Regions from separate parts of the Micromonospora sp. NPDC005203 genome, predicted to be linked through region 2. Evidence: riboswitches for the same ligand, from Rfam matches in the RefSeq annotation. Region 2 holds a riboswitch; the other holds the start of a gene.
What was found. Region 2 has a riboswitch for S-adenosylmethionine ahead of ACFYPM_RS06585 (aminotransferase class V-fold PLP-dependent enzyme). Riboswitches for the same ligand answer to the same signal wherever they lie in the genome.
Positions count from the first base shown of each region.

Region 1 (7,703 bases), on a different contig from region 2:
CACCCTTGACCAACTCCGGGTCGAGCGCCGAGGTGGCCTCGTCGAAGAGCATCACCTCCGGCCGCAGGGCCAGCGCCCGGGCGATCGCCACGCGTTGCTGCTGACCACCGGAGAGCTGCGCCGGGCGTGCGTCGGCCTTGCCGGCCAACCCCACCAGATCCAACTGGTTCCGCGCGACGGTTTCCGCCTCGTCGTCGCCGAGCTTGCGGAGCCGGCCCAGCGCGAGGGTGACATTGCGCAGCACGCTCATGTGCGGGAAGAGGTTGAACTGCTGGAAGACCATGCCCACCCGCTGCCGCAGCGCGTCCGGGTCGTCGCCCAGCACGCTGCGCCCGTCCAGCAGCACGTCGCCGTGGTCCGGCTCGATCAGTCGGTTGATGGTGCGCAGCAGCGTCGACTTGCCCGACCCGGACGGGCCGATCACGCAGGCCGTCGCGCCGCGCGGCACCGTGAGGTCGACGCCGCGCAGCACCCGGTTCGGTCCGAAGGCAAGGTGCACGTCGCGTACGTCGAGGCTGACCGAGGTGGTCGTCTCGGTGGTCATCACCGGTGTCCTTCCGTCGCGGCGTACGCCGAAGCGGTGTCGTCGTCGTCCTCGTCTGTCGGTGTGGTCGCCGGCCGGCCGTTGCGCAGCCGCCGGTCGATCCAGTTGACGACGTGCGTCAGTGGGACGGTCAACACCAGGTAGCAGAGCCCGGCCAGCAGCAGCGCCGACTCGTTGCCGGTGGTGGCGGCGTAGTCCTGTCCGATCCGGAACAGCTCCCGTTGACTGGCCACCAGGCCGAGGAAGTAGACCAGGCTGGAGTCCTTGATCAGGGCGATGAGCTGATTCACCCAGGCCGGCAGCACCCGCCGGATGCCCTGCGGGATGATCACCAGCCGCATCGCGTCGGTCCAGGAGAAGCCGAGGGCGCGGGCGCCCTCCAGTTGGGCGGCCTCCACCGACTGGATGCCGGACCGGAAGATCTCCCCGATGTACGCGGCCGCGATCAGCGACAGCGCCAGGATGCCCAACGGGTAGGGGTCCGGTCCCCAGACCTGCATGCCCAGCGGCGCCAGCCCGACGCCGATCAGCAGGATCGTCGCCGCGGCCGGAAGTCCTCGGAACACGTCGGTGTAGACCCGCGCCGGCCAGCGCAGCCAACGGCTGCGCGAGATGCCGGCGACGGCCAACAGCAGGCCCAGCACCGAGCCGAGCAGGGCGGCGGAGACCGCCAGGATCAGCGTGTTGGGCAACCCGACGGTCAGCATCTCGGGCAGCGCCTCGCGCATCGCGTCGATGTCGAAGAAGGTCTCCCACAGCGTGCTCAACGGATCCATCGGTCGCCTCTCCTACCGCCCTGCTCGCTCGTCACCGGGTCAGGACGCGGCCGACGCGGACGCCGACGGCACGGCCGACGCGGACGCCGACGGCTTCGACGACGTGCCCGACGCGGTCGGTGCCGACACAGTGCCGCTGCCCGGCGTGAAGTCGGCCGGGATCGGCCGACCGGGGTAGTACTGCGCCTGCAACCGGCTCCAGGTGCCGTCCGCGACGACCTCGTCGAGGCCCTTGTTCAGCGCCTCGCGCAGTTTGTCGCTGCCCTTGGCCACGGCGTAGGCGGTCGGCGCCGGGCTGAGCTGCTTGGCCGCCACGGTGATCTTGCCGGTGCTGTCGGCGGCCGACTTCTCGCCGATTTCGGCCGGAGCGATCCACGCGTCGGCGGTGCCGGCCTTGAGCTGGTTGATCGCGCCGTTGTAGTCCGGCACCCGGACCGGGTCGAGCTGCTCACCGGTGGCGTAGTCGTCCTGCACGGTGCCCTGCACCACCACGACCCGCTTGCCGGCGAGCTGGTCGAAGCCGGTGATCGGCGAGCCGGCCGGCACGTCCAGGCCGAAGTAGCCGAAGTCGTAGCCGTTGCCGAAGTCGACGGTCTTCTTGCGCGCCTCGGTGATGGTGATCGAGGAACTGCCCACGTCGAACTTGTGGTTGTTGACCTGGGACAGCAGCGCGGAGAAGTCGGTGCCGACGAACTCGACAGTGAGGCCGAGCTTGCCGGCCACGGCGGTCAGCAGGTCGTTGTCGAAGCCGGTGAACCTGCCGTCCTTGAGGTACACGTTCGGCGGGGCGTCGGTCAGCGTGCCGGCCCGCAGCACGCCCGGCTGCGCCAGGCCGTACGGGTTGGCGGTGGCGTCGGACGAGGTGTCGTCGCCGCAGGCGGTGAGAGCGGTGGCAACCAGGATCGTGGCCGCGCCCAGGGCTGCGGCACGGGTCAGGGCAGGAAGGATTCGCACGGGTGTCTCCGAAAGGGGTCGTGTCTCGGCGGGCACGGACGTGTGCCGCCGACGGTGCGCCCGATGGGCGTACCGCTGGAAAGGCTTGGAAAAGACTGGAAGGCTCGGAAAAGAAAGGTGCGCTAGTGCCGGGGGCCGCGTTGACACGCGGCGCTGCACATTCGCATCATGTCCACGTGCCGCCGCCGGGTCAGTGCCGGCGTGGGCTGACCGGCGCGGAGTTGCGCGACATCGGTCGGTGGGGCGGTGCTGAGGGTGCGCATGGTTCTCCCGGGTCTGTGCTGACCTGGGTGCCAGGCCACGCTTGCACCGACGTCGTGCCGGTGCCTGGTCTTCACCCGGGGCACCCCACCGCGGAGGAGGGTTGCCGGCCAGCGAGCCGGGGCTTCGCGCTGGCACTCATGACCTGCAGCGAGGCTAGCAGCACGCACGGGTGGATCGTCCAGTCGTTATGACCACGCTCACCGTGCCCGGAGGATGCTCGGCCCGCAGGTCAGCCGGCGTGCACGTGCGGCCGGCGACACGGGTCGGGTTCCTGGCGGCGCAGGATCTCCCGGGTGACCGAGGCGATTGCGCCCTGTCCGAACACCAGGTAGCGCAGGAAGTTGCGGGCCGGGCCGCCCTCGCTCCACTCGAAGTAGATGTGCGGTCGCCGCCCGGTGCGGTCGCGGATCTCCAGCAGCAGGACGGCGAGCGCGTTGGGTACCGAGGAGCTGGTCAGGCTGAGCACCGCGAAGCTGTCGTCGGCCAGGCCGCCGCGTACCAGCAGCTCGGTCTGGAAGTCCGACGGGTCGGTGACGTGCACCTCGACGAAGATCACGTCGCTGTCGTCGGGGAAGTCGTTGTCCGCCATCGTCTGTTCCAACTTCGCGCGGTACTCGGCCTCGTCGTGCCGGTCGGGCTCGTGGGCGACGAGCCGGATCCGTCGTCCGGCCCGCTCGTCGATCATCCGGGTGGCGACCGGATCCAGCTCGATCCGGTCCACCCGCAGCTCGTAGGCCCGCGACACCCGGGACAGCACCGAGACCACGATGATCCCGCCGATGAAACAGGCCGCGATCTTGACGCCGTCGGGGCGTTCCACCACGTTCGCCAGGGTGGTGTAGACGAAGACCACCGCGATGACGCCGAACGCGAGGGTGCGACCGCGCTGACCCCGCCGGGCCGCCGCGAGCGTCACCGCGGTCGCCGCTGACGTGATCAACACCAGCACACCTGTGGCGTACGCGCCGCCCTGCGCGTCCACGCTGGCGTCGAAGACGACCGTGATCAGGAAGGCCACCGTGGTGAAGACCAGCACCAGCGGCCGGACGGCCCGCGCCCAGGCCGGTGCCATGCCGTAGCGGGGCAGGTAACGGGGGACGAGGTTGAGCAGTCCGGCCATCGCCGACGCCCCCGCGAACCAGAGGATCCCGATGGTGGACAGGTCGTAGACGGTGCCGAACACCTCCCCGAGGTGCTGGTGCGCCAGGTAGGCCAGCGCCCGGCCGTTCGCCGGCCCGCCCGGCCGGAAGTCCTCCGCCGGGATCAGGATGGTGGTCGTCACGCTGCTGGTGATCAGGAAGACGCTCATGATCACCGCGGCGGTGGTGAGCAGCCGACGGGCGCCCCTGATCCGGCCCAGCGGTCGAGCCTCGGAGTCCTGCGGGTCGCCCCGTACGCTCGGCATCACGGCCACCCCGGTCTCGAAGCCGGACAGGCCCAACGCCAGTTTCGGGAAGACCAGCAGCGACAGCCCGACCACCAGCCAGGGATCGCCGTGCCCGGTGGTCAGCGTGGTCGTCCAGTCCCCGACGGCGCTCGGGTGCGTCACCACCCGCCAGAGCGCGTCGATGACCACCACCGCGTTCAGCGCCAGATAGGCCGCCACCAGCACGACGGCGATGCCGATGGCCTCGGTGAATCCCTTGAGGAACACCGCGCCCAACAGGGCCACCAGCAGCAGCGTGACAAGTACCTCGTGTCCCTTGAACCCGTCCGGCCAGAACGGGTTCTCGTCGATGTGCGCGGTCGCGTCGGCGGCCGACAGGGTGATGGTGATGATGAAGTCGGTGGCCGCGAAACCGAGCAGCACCAGCACCAGCAGCTTGCCCGGCCAGTAGCTCAGCAGGCGTACCAGCATCGCGATGGAACCCTCACCGTGTGGGCTCTCCACCGCCACCCGCCGGTAGACCGGCAGCGCACCCAGCAGCGTCACCAGCACCAGCACCAGGGTCGCCACCGGCGACAGCGCCCCGGCGGCCAGCGCCGCGATGCCCGGCTGGTAGCCCAGGGTGGAGAAGTAGTCGACGCCGGTCAGGCACATCACCTTCCACCACGGATGCTGCCGGTGCTCCGGCGGGCGTCCGTGTGGCCCCGGGTGCCGTGCGGCGTGGTCCGAGCCGGCGTCGAGCAACCACCCCCGCAGCCGACCGCCGCGTCTGTCCACCTCCATCGGCGCGTCCCCCGTCATCCGCCCATGGTCACCGTGAGTATCCGCCCGGCGGGCCGTGCCCGTCCCCGGGTGCCCGGAACCCATCCGTCGGCGGGCTGGTTTCGGGTCGTGGGCACGGGGGATGCAGCCCTTCCGGGTCGGCGGGAGCGCACCGGGCGGGACGGCGCCGGGGGAGGGGACAGGCATGGTCGGTGGCCGTCGATTCCACCCCGGTGGTGGCTTCGGTCGCCAACTGGACGAGTACGAGACCGGGGACGGCGTGCCGCCGCCGACCGTGTCGCCCGACCCGCCTACCGGCGGTCTGGTGGACAGCGCGGTCTACGTCCGAGGACACCGCTTCGCCTCGCCGTCCGGGCTCGCCGAGACGTACCGCTGCCTGCAGGAGCAGGACGCCTCGATGGCCTGGATCGGGTTGTACCGGCCCGACATCGAGCAGATCACCTCGCTGGCCCGGGAGTTCCGGCTGCACGACCTGGCGGTCGAGGACGCGATCAACGCCCACCAGCGACCCAAGCTGGAGCGGTACGGGCACACCCTGTTCGTGGTGCTGCGCGCCGCCCGCTACGACGACCTGCGCGAGGAGGTCGAGTTCTCCGAGCTGCACCTGTTCATCGGGCCGGGCTTCGTGGTCACCGTCCGGCACGGCGAGGTTCCGGACCTGGCCGCGGTGCGGCGGCGGCTGGAGACCGACGCGCCGATGCTCGCCCGGGGCCCGGAGGCGGTCCTGTACGCGATCCTCGACCAGGTCGTCGACGGGTACGCGCCGGTCGTGGCCGGGCTGGAGAACGACATCGACGAGATCGAGACCCAGGTGTTCGGTGGCGACCCGAACGCGAGCCGGCGCATCTACGGCCTGAGCCGCGAGGTCATCCAGTTCCAGCGGGCCGCCCGCCCCCTGCTCACCGTGCTCGACGCGCTTGCCGACGGTGCCGGCAGCGCCAGCACGGACGAGGAACTGCGCCGCTACCTGCGAGACGTGACCGACCACCTGACCCAGGTGGTGGAGCGGGTGGACGGTTTCCGGCACCTGTTGCAGAACATCCTCACCGTCAACGCCACCCTCGTCTCGCAGCAGCAGAACGAGGAGATGCGCAGCCTGACCGCAGCGAGCTACGCGCAGAACGAGGAGCTGAAGAAGGTCTCGTCCTGGGCGGCGATCCTGTTCGCACCCACACTCATCGGCACCGTGTACGGGATGAACTTCGTCCACATGCCGGAGTTGAACTGGCGTTTCGGCTACCTGTTCGCGTTGCTGCTGATGCTGCTGGTCTGCGGCACCCTCTACGTGATCTTCAAGCGGCGCGGCTGGCTGTGAACCTTCCCGGCCGGGATCACTCGATGCCGCGCAGGATGTGCCGCTCGTCCTCGACGTCGTCGTCGCCGGCGGCGATCCGGCCGAGAAGGACGGCCGCGGCCCAGATCGTCAGTGGCGTCGCCGCCCCGGTCATGCCGCCGCCGGTCCGGTCGTCCCGGGCCTGGCTCCGCTCCGCACGTGCTGGTCTGCGCTGAGCCTGCATGGGCCCCGCCTCTCCTCGTCGACGCCGTCGTCGGGGGCGCGGCGTCAGCGCGCCACCGTCGGGCGAACCACGCGCTGGCGGGTCACCACCGGTACGACAGCCACCTCGAACCTTCCCACGCCCGGCCGCATTCGCACCGCTTGTTTTCGGGTTTCCGACTGTGGCCTGCCAAACCGGACATAACGCATCAGTGTTGTCCAGAGCGGCCGACTGGGTAGGGAGATCGGGTGCGGCCGAGCTGCCGAAATGGTCTCCCCTGTCGTGCCCCCTCGCCGAGCGTTGCCCCGCTACCCCGCTACCCCGCTGCCCCGCTGCCATGTCGGCCCGGTCGACCGCGGCCGTCGGTATTCAGGGCAGCGGGTGGGCGATGCCTCGGGCGTGGTCGGTGAGCGCCGCGCCGACCACCGTCGCGGCCAGCGGCAGCACCTCAAGACAGCGGCGCACCGCCGCGGCCATCAGCACGTTCGGCACCCGCATGGAGAGTGTGCAGTGCGGCACCCAGCGGCCCGGCCGGTAGTGCTCGGTCAGCGGGATGCCGGCGGCGGTGAGCCGGTCGGACACCATCCGCTGGTGGGTCAGCAACTCCGCGGTGGGGGCCGGGCCGAGCCAGAGCACCCGGCCGACGAACTGCCCGGCGTGCTGGAAGTCCAGTCGCAGCGGGGCCGCGACGACAGTCCCGCGCAGCGACTCGGCGACCTGCTCGGGGTTGAAGCGGGGCGCCACCGCGAGCGAGACGTGCGGCCGGTGGCGTCGCTCCAACAGGGAACGCATGCTCTGCACGCCCTCAGCCTCCAGGGCGTCCCAGAGCGCCCGGATCCGCCGGGTGGCGTCCGGGTCCAGATACAACTCCAACGCGGCGACCACCCGATCACAGTAGTGGCCGAGGTTTGATCGCACGCGCCAGCGGTACCTGAGGGAAAACCGACCCGAAGGACGTGCCAGTGGACGTGAGTGACCTGCTGACCGAGGCGTACGACCGACTGCCCGACCTCGTGCGTGCGGCGGTCGACGGGCTGCGCCCCGAGCAGCTGCGCTGGGCGCCCGGCCCGGGCGCCAACTCGATCGGCTGGCTCGTCTGGCACCTCACCCGGGTGCAGGACCACCACGTCGCCGACCTGCTCGACGCCGAGCAGGTCTGGGTGAGCGGCGACTGGGCGGGCCGGTTCGGGCTCACCGCCGACCCGGACAACACCGGCTACGGTCACTCGGCCGCCCAGGTCGAGACGGTCCGGCCGGAGAGCGCACAGGCGCTCGTCGACTACTACGAGGCGGTGGCGTCGCGGACCGGATCGTTCCTGGCCGGCCTGCGCCCGGCGGACCTGGACCGGGTGGTCGACGAGTCGTGGGACCCGCCGGTCACCCTCGGCGTTCGGCTGGTCAGCATCGTCGACGACGACCTGCAACACGCGGGCCAGGCCGCCTACGTGCGCGGCCTGTTCGAGGCCGACGCAACCACCGGCGCCGGTCGGTAGGAGCTC
Region 1 covers NZ_JBIAKV010000004.1:396,620-404,322, reverse strand. Annotated here, with positions in the region: gene ACFYPM_RS13545 (amino acid ABC transporter ATP-binding protein) at 1-544, opposite strand, end outside; gene ACFYPM_RS13540 (amino acid ABC transporter permease) at 544-1,320, opposite strand; gene ACFYPM_RS13535 (ABC transporter substrate-binding protein) at 1,360-2,274, opposite strand; SAM riboswitch class IV at 2,570-2,681, opposite strand; gene ACFYPM_RS13530 (amino acid transporter) at 2,768-4,726, opposite strand; gene corA (magnesium/cobalt transporter CorA) at 4,893-6,023, shown strand; gene ACFYPM_RS13520 (hypothetical protein) at 6,040-6,225, opposite strand; gene ACFYPM_RS13515 (2'-5' RNA ligase family protein) at 6,574-7,089, opposite strand; gene ACFYPM_RS13510 (DUF664 domain-containing protein) at 7,167-7,697, shown strand; gene ACFYPM_RS13505 (DinB family protein) at 7,702-7,703, opposite strand, start outside.
Region 1: linked by a shared signal. The riboswitch ahead of ACFYPM_RS13535 (ABC transporter substrate-binding protein) and the one ahead of ACFYPM_RS06585 (aminotransferase class V-fold PLP-dependent enzyme) in region 2 are both predicted to bind S-adenosylmethionine.

Region 2 (7,703 bases):
GGGGTGCCGGCCGCGCACAGGTCCGCCTCGTCCCGCTCGTGCGCGCGCAACAGGTCCGGGTCGGTGAGCACGGCGTCGGCACCGAGCGCGGCGCGGAGATCGTCCAGGAGCGTGGTGGGGGCCATGCAGCCGAGGCTAGGTCGCCGGCAGCCGATCATCAAAGTGATCAACTACGCGGGATAGTTTGGACGTCATGCTCTATCTGGACCGGCCGGCCTGGCCGTGGCGTGGGCGGCTCTGGTCACACCTGATCAGCGACGTCTCGTACGCCGAGCTGCACGCCTTCGCCGAGGCGCTCGGCGCGCCCCGGCGTGGTTTCGACCGGGACCACTACGACATCCCCGCCGAGCGGTTCGCGGCGGCGGTGTGGCTCGGTGCCCAGGTGGTGCCGAGCCGGGAGCTGGTCCGGTTGCTCCGCGCCGCCGACCTGCGCCGCCCGAAGCACCTGGTCAGCCCGCGCCCGTCGGCGGCACCGCAGCGCTGAGCGTGGCCAGTTCCCGGCGTACGTTGCCCCGGGCCGGCTCCTCCCAGCGGGCCGCCAGCGGCGGCAGCCGGAACAGCGCGGGCAGCGCCAGCAGGCCGCCGAGCACGGCCGCCCGCCCAGCCCGGAAGGCCGGCTCCGGCACGTGCGCGTACTCCCGTCGGATCGCCGTCGCGTACCTGTCGTACGCCGCCGGGGGCGCGGCCAGCACGGCGAGGTCCGCGTCGCAGAGCAGCGCGCCGTCCCGGTCGTCCGGAACCACCACGTGCCCGGCCGTGAGCAGCACCAGCCGGCGTACCTCGGCCGCCGTGGGCACCGGCGCCCCGAGCCCGCTGAGCACGCTCTCGGCCAGCGCGGCGCTGTCCTGTTCGTTGGCGTCACCCGTGGCCCGCGGGTCGTAGACCGCGTCGTGCCACCAGGCCGCCAGCCGGACCAGGTCGGGCCGGTCGGCCAGTTCGGCGTGCTTGTCCACCACGTCGAGCACAGCCGTCAGGTGAGCGACCGTGTGGTACTGCCGGTGCGGCTCTTGCCACCTGTCGAGCAGCCGCTCCCCGGCCCGGGTCCACCCCGCACCCGGCTTCGCACCAGCACCCCGGGCTGCTGCCCGCCACCGCTCCAGCAGATCGGCCACCGGCCGAGTCTGCCGCATCCGGGCGCGGCGCGCGACGCGGAAGGATTCAGCCGGCCTGTCCCGGGTAGTCGCGCCCATGGCCGTGGCCCGGGACAAGCGACCACCAATCGTGCGACGTGCCGCGCTGCGCGACGGGCTGGTGGACGTCGACGGCGCACGGATCGCCGAGGCCACCGAGCAACTGCGCGACCGCGGCCGGGCCACCCTGCACGACCGGCTGCACCGGGTGCGGATGGCCGGCGGCCTGGCCGTGCAGGCGGGGCTGGCCGCCGGGCTGGCGTACCTGATCTCGCACAAGGTGCTCGGCAACCCGCAACCGGTCTTCGCGCCGATCTCCGCGGTCGGCACCCTCGCCGCGTCGGTGGGTCAGCGGTTCCGCCGGACCATCGAGCTGATCGCCGGGGTGGGGATCGGGGTGGCCATCGGCGACTTCCTGATCTATCTGCTCGGCACCGGGGCCTGGCAGCTCGGCCTGGTGGTCACTGTCGCGATCCTGTTCACGATCTTCGCCGGGGCGAGCGTCGCCATTGTCATCCAGGCGGCGGCCACGGCGGTGCTGATCGTGACGCTGAGCCCGTCCACCCAGAATCTGGAGATCCCGCGCTTCGTGGACGCCTTCCTCGGTGGCGGAGTCGCGCTCCTGGTGACGGCCGTGCTGCTGCCGCTGAACCCGCTCCGGGTGATCAACCGGGCCGCCCGGCCGGCGCTGGACCTGCTCGCCGCCCAGCTCGACGCCACCGCGGACGGGCTGCGCAACCGGGACCGCGCCGGCGTCCAACGCGCCCTGGACCGGCTGCGCAACAACAAGGAGGAACTGGCCACGTTGGCCGAGGCGATCGAGGGGGCGAAGGAGACCGCCACCCTCTCCCCGGCCCGCTGGCACCGCCGCAGCGAGCTGATCCACTACGCGGAGGCGGCCGACCCGATCGACCGGGCGATGCGCAACACCGGCACGCTGATCCGCCGGTCCGTCACATTGATCGAGGACGACGAGCCGGTGCCCGATCCGATGCCGGACGCGATGGGCCACCTCGCCGAGTCGGTCCGGCTGCTCAAACACGAGTTCGCCGCCGGCGAGGAACCGGAGAAGGCCCGGGAGCGGTCGCTGCGCGCGGTCAGCGAGGCCGGGCGGGCGTACGGCGCCGGCGTCGGCTTCTCCGGCAGTGTGGTCGTCGCCCAGATCCGGACCACCGCCAGCGACCTGCTGGTGGCCTCCGGGATCGAGCAGGAGGACGCGAACCGGTGGATCCGCACCGCCTTCGGCGAGCAGGAGCGCCCGATGGGTGAGCCGGCCGAGCCGGGCGAGGCGCCGAAACCGCCGACCGCCCCGCCCGTCGGCTGACAGTTACCGCGCGCCTCAGCCCAGCTCGGCGAGCGCGGCGAGCAACCGGTCCACCTGCTCGACCGTGCTGCCCAGGCCGATGCTGACGCGCAACGCCGTGGGCGGCAGGTCCCGTCGGCCGGTACGCCCCGCCGCCTCGGCGAGCAGCCGCCGAGCCAGCGGGTGGGCACAGAACAACCCGTCGCGTACGCCGATCCGGTGCGCGCTGGCCAGCCGCGCGGCCACGTCGGCGGAGTCCCAGCCGGCGACCACGAACGAGACGATGCCCACCCGGTGCGCGTCCGGGCCGAAGGTGCGCAACTCCACCACGTGCGGCAGCGCCTCGATGCCGGTCCGCAGTCGTGCCAGCAGTGCCTGCTCGTGGGCGGCCAGCGCCACCCGGTCGGCCGCGCCGAGCGCCGCGCACACGGCCGCCAGCGCGACCGCGCCGAGCAGGTTCGGGGTGCCACCCTCGTGCCGGGCCGGACCGGTTGCCCAGGTCACGTCGTGGGTGGCCGGGCCGACGTGGTTGGTGGCGCCCCCACCCGCCAGGTACGGCGGGGCGGCGTCCAGCCAGTCCGCCCGGCCGATCAGCACGCCCGCACCGAACGGCGCGTACAGCTTGTGGCCGGACACGGCCAGGTAGTCGACGTCCAGCGCCAACAGGTCGACCGGGGCGTGCGGGGCGAGTTGTGCGGCATCGAGCACGATCCGGGCACCGTGCCGATGCGCCACCCGGGCCAACTCGGCGACCGGCCACCGCTCACCTGTCACGTTGCTCGCACCTGTCACCGCGACCACCACCGGCAGCGCCGGACTGCTGCCCCGGCGCAGCTCGGTGAGGGCGGCGGCGAGGTCACGTACCGCTCCGGCGGGATCGGCTGGCACCGGCAGCCGTACCGAACCGCGGGGCCAGGGCAGCAAATTGGCGTGGTGCTCGGAGGCGAAGGTGACAACCGTCGTACCGGCCGGCAGCGACCGCGCCAGCAGGTTGAGCGCGTCAGTGGTGTTGCGGGTGAAGATCACGTGATCGTCTGCCCGGGCGCCGAAGAAGTCACCGATCGTCTGCCGGGCCTGCTCGTACGCGAGGGTGCAGCGCCGCGACAGCGCGCCCGCGCCGCGATGCACGCTGGCGTACCAGGGCAGCAGTTCTGCCACCGCGTCGGCGGCGGCCCGCGCGCAGGGTGCGCTCGCCGCGTAGTCCAGGTTGATCTCACCGGGCACGCCGAGGACGTCCAGCGGCACCGACGCGGGCGCGACGGTGGGCAGGGTGGGCAGCGAGGGAACGAGGGTGACGGGCACGCCGGAACCTCCGGGGTCAGGGACCCCGGATGCGGCATCGGGACGGGGTCCGCGCTTGCCCAGCACGCCGATCGGGCTGGGCCCGGTCATCACCCGGGGCACCCCACCGCGAACTCGACGAGGGTTGCCGGCCAGCAAGCCGGGGCTGAACGCTGGCACTCGTGACCTTCGGGCAGCATAGCGGCAACCGATGCGACCGGACCAGCCGGCGGCGGATGGCTACGCTGACCGCATGGCCGACACCCCGCCCGGTACGCCCCTGCCGTCGCCGCCCGCGCCCGCGGCCCCGTCCGTCGGCGGGGCGCCCCGGATGCCGCTGCGCCGGCTGGGCTGGCGGCGGTTCCTGGCGTTGGCCGGGGTGGTGCTGCTCATCGCCGCCTGCGCGGTGTTCATGGTCTTCAGGCTCGGCGAGTCGCTCGGCGCGCAGGCACTGCTGATCGGGGTGGCCGCCGCCATCCTGCCGGTGCCGGTGCTGGTCGCCTGCTTCCTCTGGCTGGACCGGTACGAACCGGAGCCGTTGAAGTATCTGATCTTCTGCTTCGCCTGGGGAGCATTCGTCTCCACCGCCGCCTCGCTCACGGTCAACGAATTCGCCGCCAACCGGTTCGCCGCCTGGGGGCTGCCCGACGCGCTCACCGGCGTGCTGGTGGCGCCGTTCATCGAGGAGTTGACCAAGGCGCTGGGCCCGATCCTGCTGCTGGTGTTCCGGCGGCGGGAGTGGTCCGGGATCACCGACGGCCTGGTCTACTGCGGGCTGTCCGCGGTCGGCTTCGCCATGGTGGAGAACATCCTCTACCTGGGTCGGCTGGGCTACGCGTCCGGAGCCGACCGGTACGGTCCGGTGACCGGCGTCAATCAGGTCATCTCGATCTTCATCCTGCGGATCCTGCTGTTCGGGTTCGCCCATCCGCTCTTCACCTCGATGACCGGTGTGGGGCTGGGCATCGCGGCGCGGACGGCCGACCGGCGGGTCCGGGTGCTCGCCCCGATCGCCGGCCTGCTGCTGGCGATGATGTTGCACGGCACGTGGAACCTGCTGCCCACGCTTACCCAGGCCACCGGCGAGGCGTTGATCATGCTGTACGGCTTCCTGGGCCTGATGGTGCCGGTCTTCTTCGGCATGGTGGGCTTTGCGGTGTGGTTGCGCGCCTGGGAGGGGCGGCTCACCGAGCGGACCCTGCCGGACTACGTCCGCGCCGGCTGGCTGAGCCCACCCGAGGTGGCGGCGCTGAGCAGCCTCGGCCGGCGGCACGCGGCCCGCAGTTGGGCGCGGCGGGTGGCCGGCGACGCCGGGGTGCGGGCGATGCGCGGCTACCAGTCCGCCGCCACCCGACTGGCCCTGCTGCGCGACGGCTCGCTGCGCGGCCTGGACCGCAAGCCCGCCGACCAGGAACGGACCGCGCGGGAGGAGCGGGAGCTGCTGGACGCGATGAACGCGTACCGGTCGTTCTTCGTCGGCCGGGACCCGCAGGCCCCGACGGGGGTCTGGGACGGCAGCCGCTACCACCTGCGCTTCCCGGACGGTACGCAGCGGCCGGTGGAAGCGCCGGACGACCCGGTGGTGCCGATCCCGGTGGTGCTGGCCCCCGCGCCACCGCCTGCGGTGGGCTACGCCCCGCCCGGTTGGCCCGGCCCGCGCTCGGCGGCGTCGTGGCCCACGGGACACCCCTGACGGCGGGCGCCCCCGGCCGGGGCCTCACGTCATCAGCGAGGTGAGGAAGTCCCCGAAGCCCTGGAACATCGCCATCAGCGCACCACCGATGGCCTTGAAGATCTGCGCGGCGCCGTCCGGCCGGAAGGCCATGAAGTAGATCAGGAACGCGACACTGCCCCAGGTCAACAGCTTCTTCACGAATACTGGCATCGTCCCTCCCCAGGGCCACGGTCGCCGGATGGCTTCCCGTCGTGCGGCCGGGCAAACGATGCGCGGCGCGGCCTGCTGGCCGGGGGAGGTGCCTCAGAGGTAGAGGCCGGTGGGGTCGTCCTCGATCCGCTCGGCGGCCACCGCGTGCACGTCGCGCTCCCGCAGCAGCACGTACCCGCGGCCGTGCAGCTCGACCTCGGAGCGGTCGTCGGGGTCGAAGAGCACCCGGTCGCCGGACACGATGGCGCGCACGTTCGGCCCCACACCGACTGCTGTCGCCCAGGCGAGGCGCTTACCGACCTGGGCCGTCGCCGGGATGACGATGCCGGCGGTGGAACGGCGCTCGCCCTCGCTGCCCTCCATCCGCACCAGCACTCGATCGTGCAACAGGCGGATCGGCAGGCCGGCGTCCAGATCATTGTCCGCGGTCACGCCGCAGACGCTACCGTGTGGCCGACGGCGGGTCCGCCGGTGGTTACGCCGGTGGTGGTCGGGGCATTGTGTGGCGGAACTGCCCTACGGTGTCCGGAACGGACGTATGCTGTCCGGCCTGTCGCTGTGGGCGGGCCGGTCTAACTGCCAGGAGGTGCGCTTGAGCCGCTTCGAGCGGGTACGCGGGCGGCTTCGTCGCGCCTACCACTCACGACAGGAGTCGGCCCGCGCCGACGAGGGCATTTCGCCCGACGAGTTGGGTGACGTGTCGGACGCCGCCAGGGTGGCGTCGCCCGCCGTGCCGGGGCCGACCGCACCGCCGACGGCCTCCGTCTTCGGCGCGGAACCTCCGGTGGACCTGCACAGCTCGACCTCCAGCCGGGACGACGCCGACGTCCCGCACGGGCTGCGGATCGCCGCCGCCTGGTGCTGGCGGCTGATCGTGATCGGTGTGGTCGCCTGGGCCCTGCTCAGGATCGTCAGCACCGTCAAGATCGTGATCATTCCGCTGGCCATCGCGCTGCTGCTCTCCGCGCTGCTCGCGCCGGCGGTGGGCTGGCTGCTGCGGGCTCGGCTGCCCCGGTCGCTGGCGACGGCGGTGGTGCTGGTCGGCGGTCTCGCCGCGGTGATCGGCACGCTGACGCTCGTGGTGAACGAGTTCATCCGAGGTGTGCCCGAGCTGAGCGAGAAGTCCTCGGAGGGCGTCCGGCAGATCCAGAACTGGCTGAAGACCGGCCCACTGCACCTCTCCGACACGCAGCTCGACCGCTACATCGACGAGGCGCAGGCCTGGATCAACGACAACACCTCCAAGTTCACCAGCGGCGCACTGAGCACCGCCGCCACCCTGGCCGAGGTGCTGACCGGCACGCTCCTGGTGCTCTTCGCGACGTTCTTCTTCCTGCGCGACGGCAACCGGATCTGGCGCTTCCTGGTCCGGCTGCTGCCGGTGGCCGCCCGGTGGAAGGTCGACGACGCGGGCCGCGCCTCCTGGCACACGCTCGGCGCCTACGTGCGCGCGACAGTCCTGGTGGCCTTCATCGACGCGGTCGGCATCGGCATCTTCCTGGTCGTGTTCGACATCCCGTTCGCCTTCCCGCTGGCCGCGCTCGTCTTCCTCGGCGCGTTCATCCCGATCGTCGGCGCGGCGCTCTCCGGTGGCGTGGCGGTGTTGGTGGCACTCGTCGACAGCGGCCCGGGTATCGCGTTGATCATCCTCGGAGCAGTGATCCTCGTGCAGCAGGTGGAGGGCCACATCCTCCAACCGCTGATCATGGGACGAGCGGTCGCCCTCCACCCGCTCGCGGTGATCATCGGGATCGCCGCGGGTGTCGTACTCGCCGGCATCACCGGAGCGCTGGTCTCCGTGCCGCTCATCGCGGTGCTGAACACCGGGGTCCGCCGGCTCGCCGCCCGGAGGGTCCCGGACACCCCGCCCGACGCGGTGGTCGTCGCCTCCCAGGCCCCCTGACCCACGCCGGCCGCCGTGCCCCCGGCCGGCGCTGCCAAGGTCACGCGCGATCGTGGATGTAGTGGCCTCCCCGCTCGGGGAGGCCACTACATCCTTGTTGTAGCGCGATCTTGGCGGCGCAGGCCGAGGGCGGCGCAGGGCGAGGGCGGGGCGCGGCGAGGGCGGCGCAGGCCGAGGGCGGCGCAGGGTGAGGGCGGGGCG
Region 2 covers NZ_JBIAKV010000002.1:295,538-303,240, forward strand. Annotated here, with positions in the region: gene ACFYPM_RS06565 (FAD-binding oxidoreductase) at 1-125, opposite strand, end outside; gene ACFYPM_RS06570 (DUF4031 domain-containing protein) at 194-484, shown strand; gene ACFYPM_RS06575 (metal-dependent phosphohydrolase) at 450-1,112, opposite strand; gene ACFYPM_RS06580 (aromatic acid exporter family protein) at 1,252-2,454, shown strand; gene ACFYPM_RS06585 (aminotransferase class V-fold PLP-dependent enzyme) at 2,470-3,735, opposite strand; SAM riboswitch class IV at 3,782-3,902, opposite strand; gene ACFYPM_RS06590 (PrsW family intramembrane metalloprotease) at 3,926-5,407, shown strand; gene ACFYPM_RS06595 (hypothetical protein) at 5,432-5,599, opposite strand; gene ACFYPM_RS06600 (GroES family chaperonin) at 5,693-6,031, opposite strand; gene ACFYPM_RS06605 (AI-2E family transporter) at 6,192-7,502, shown strand.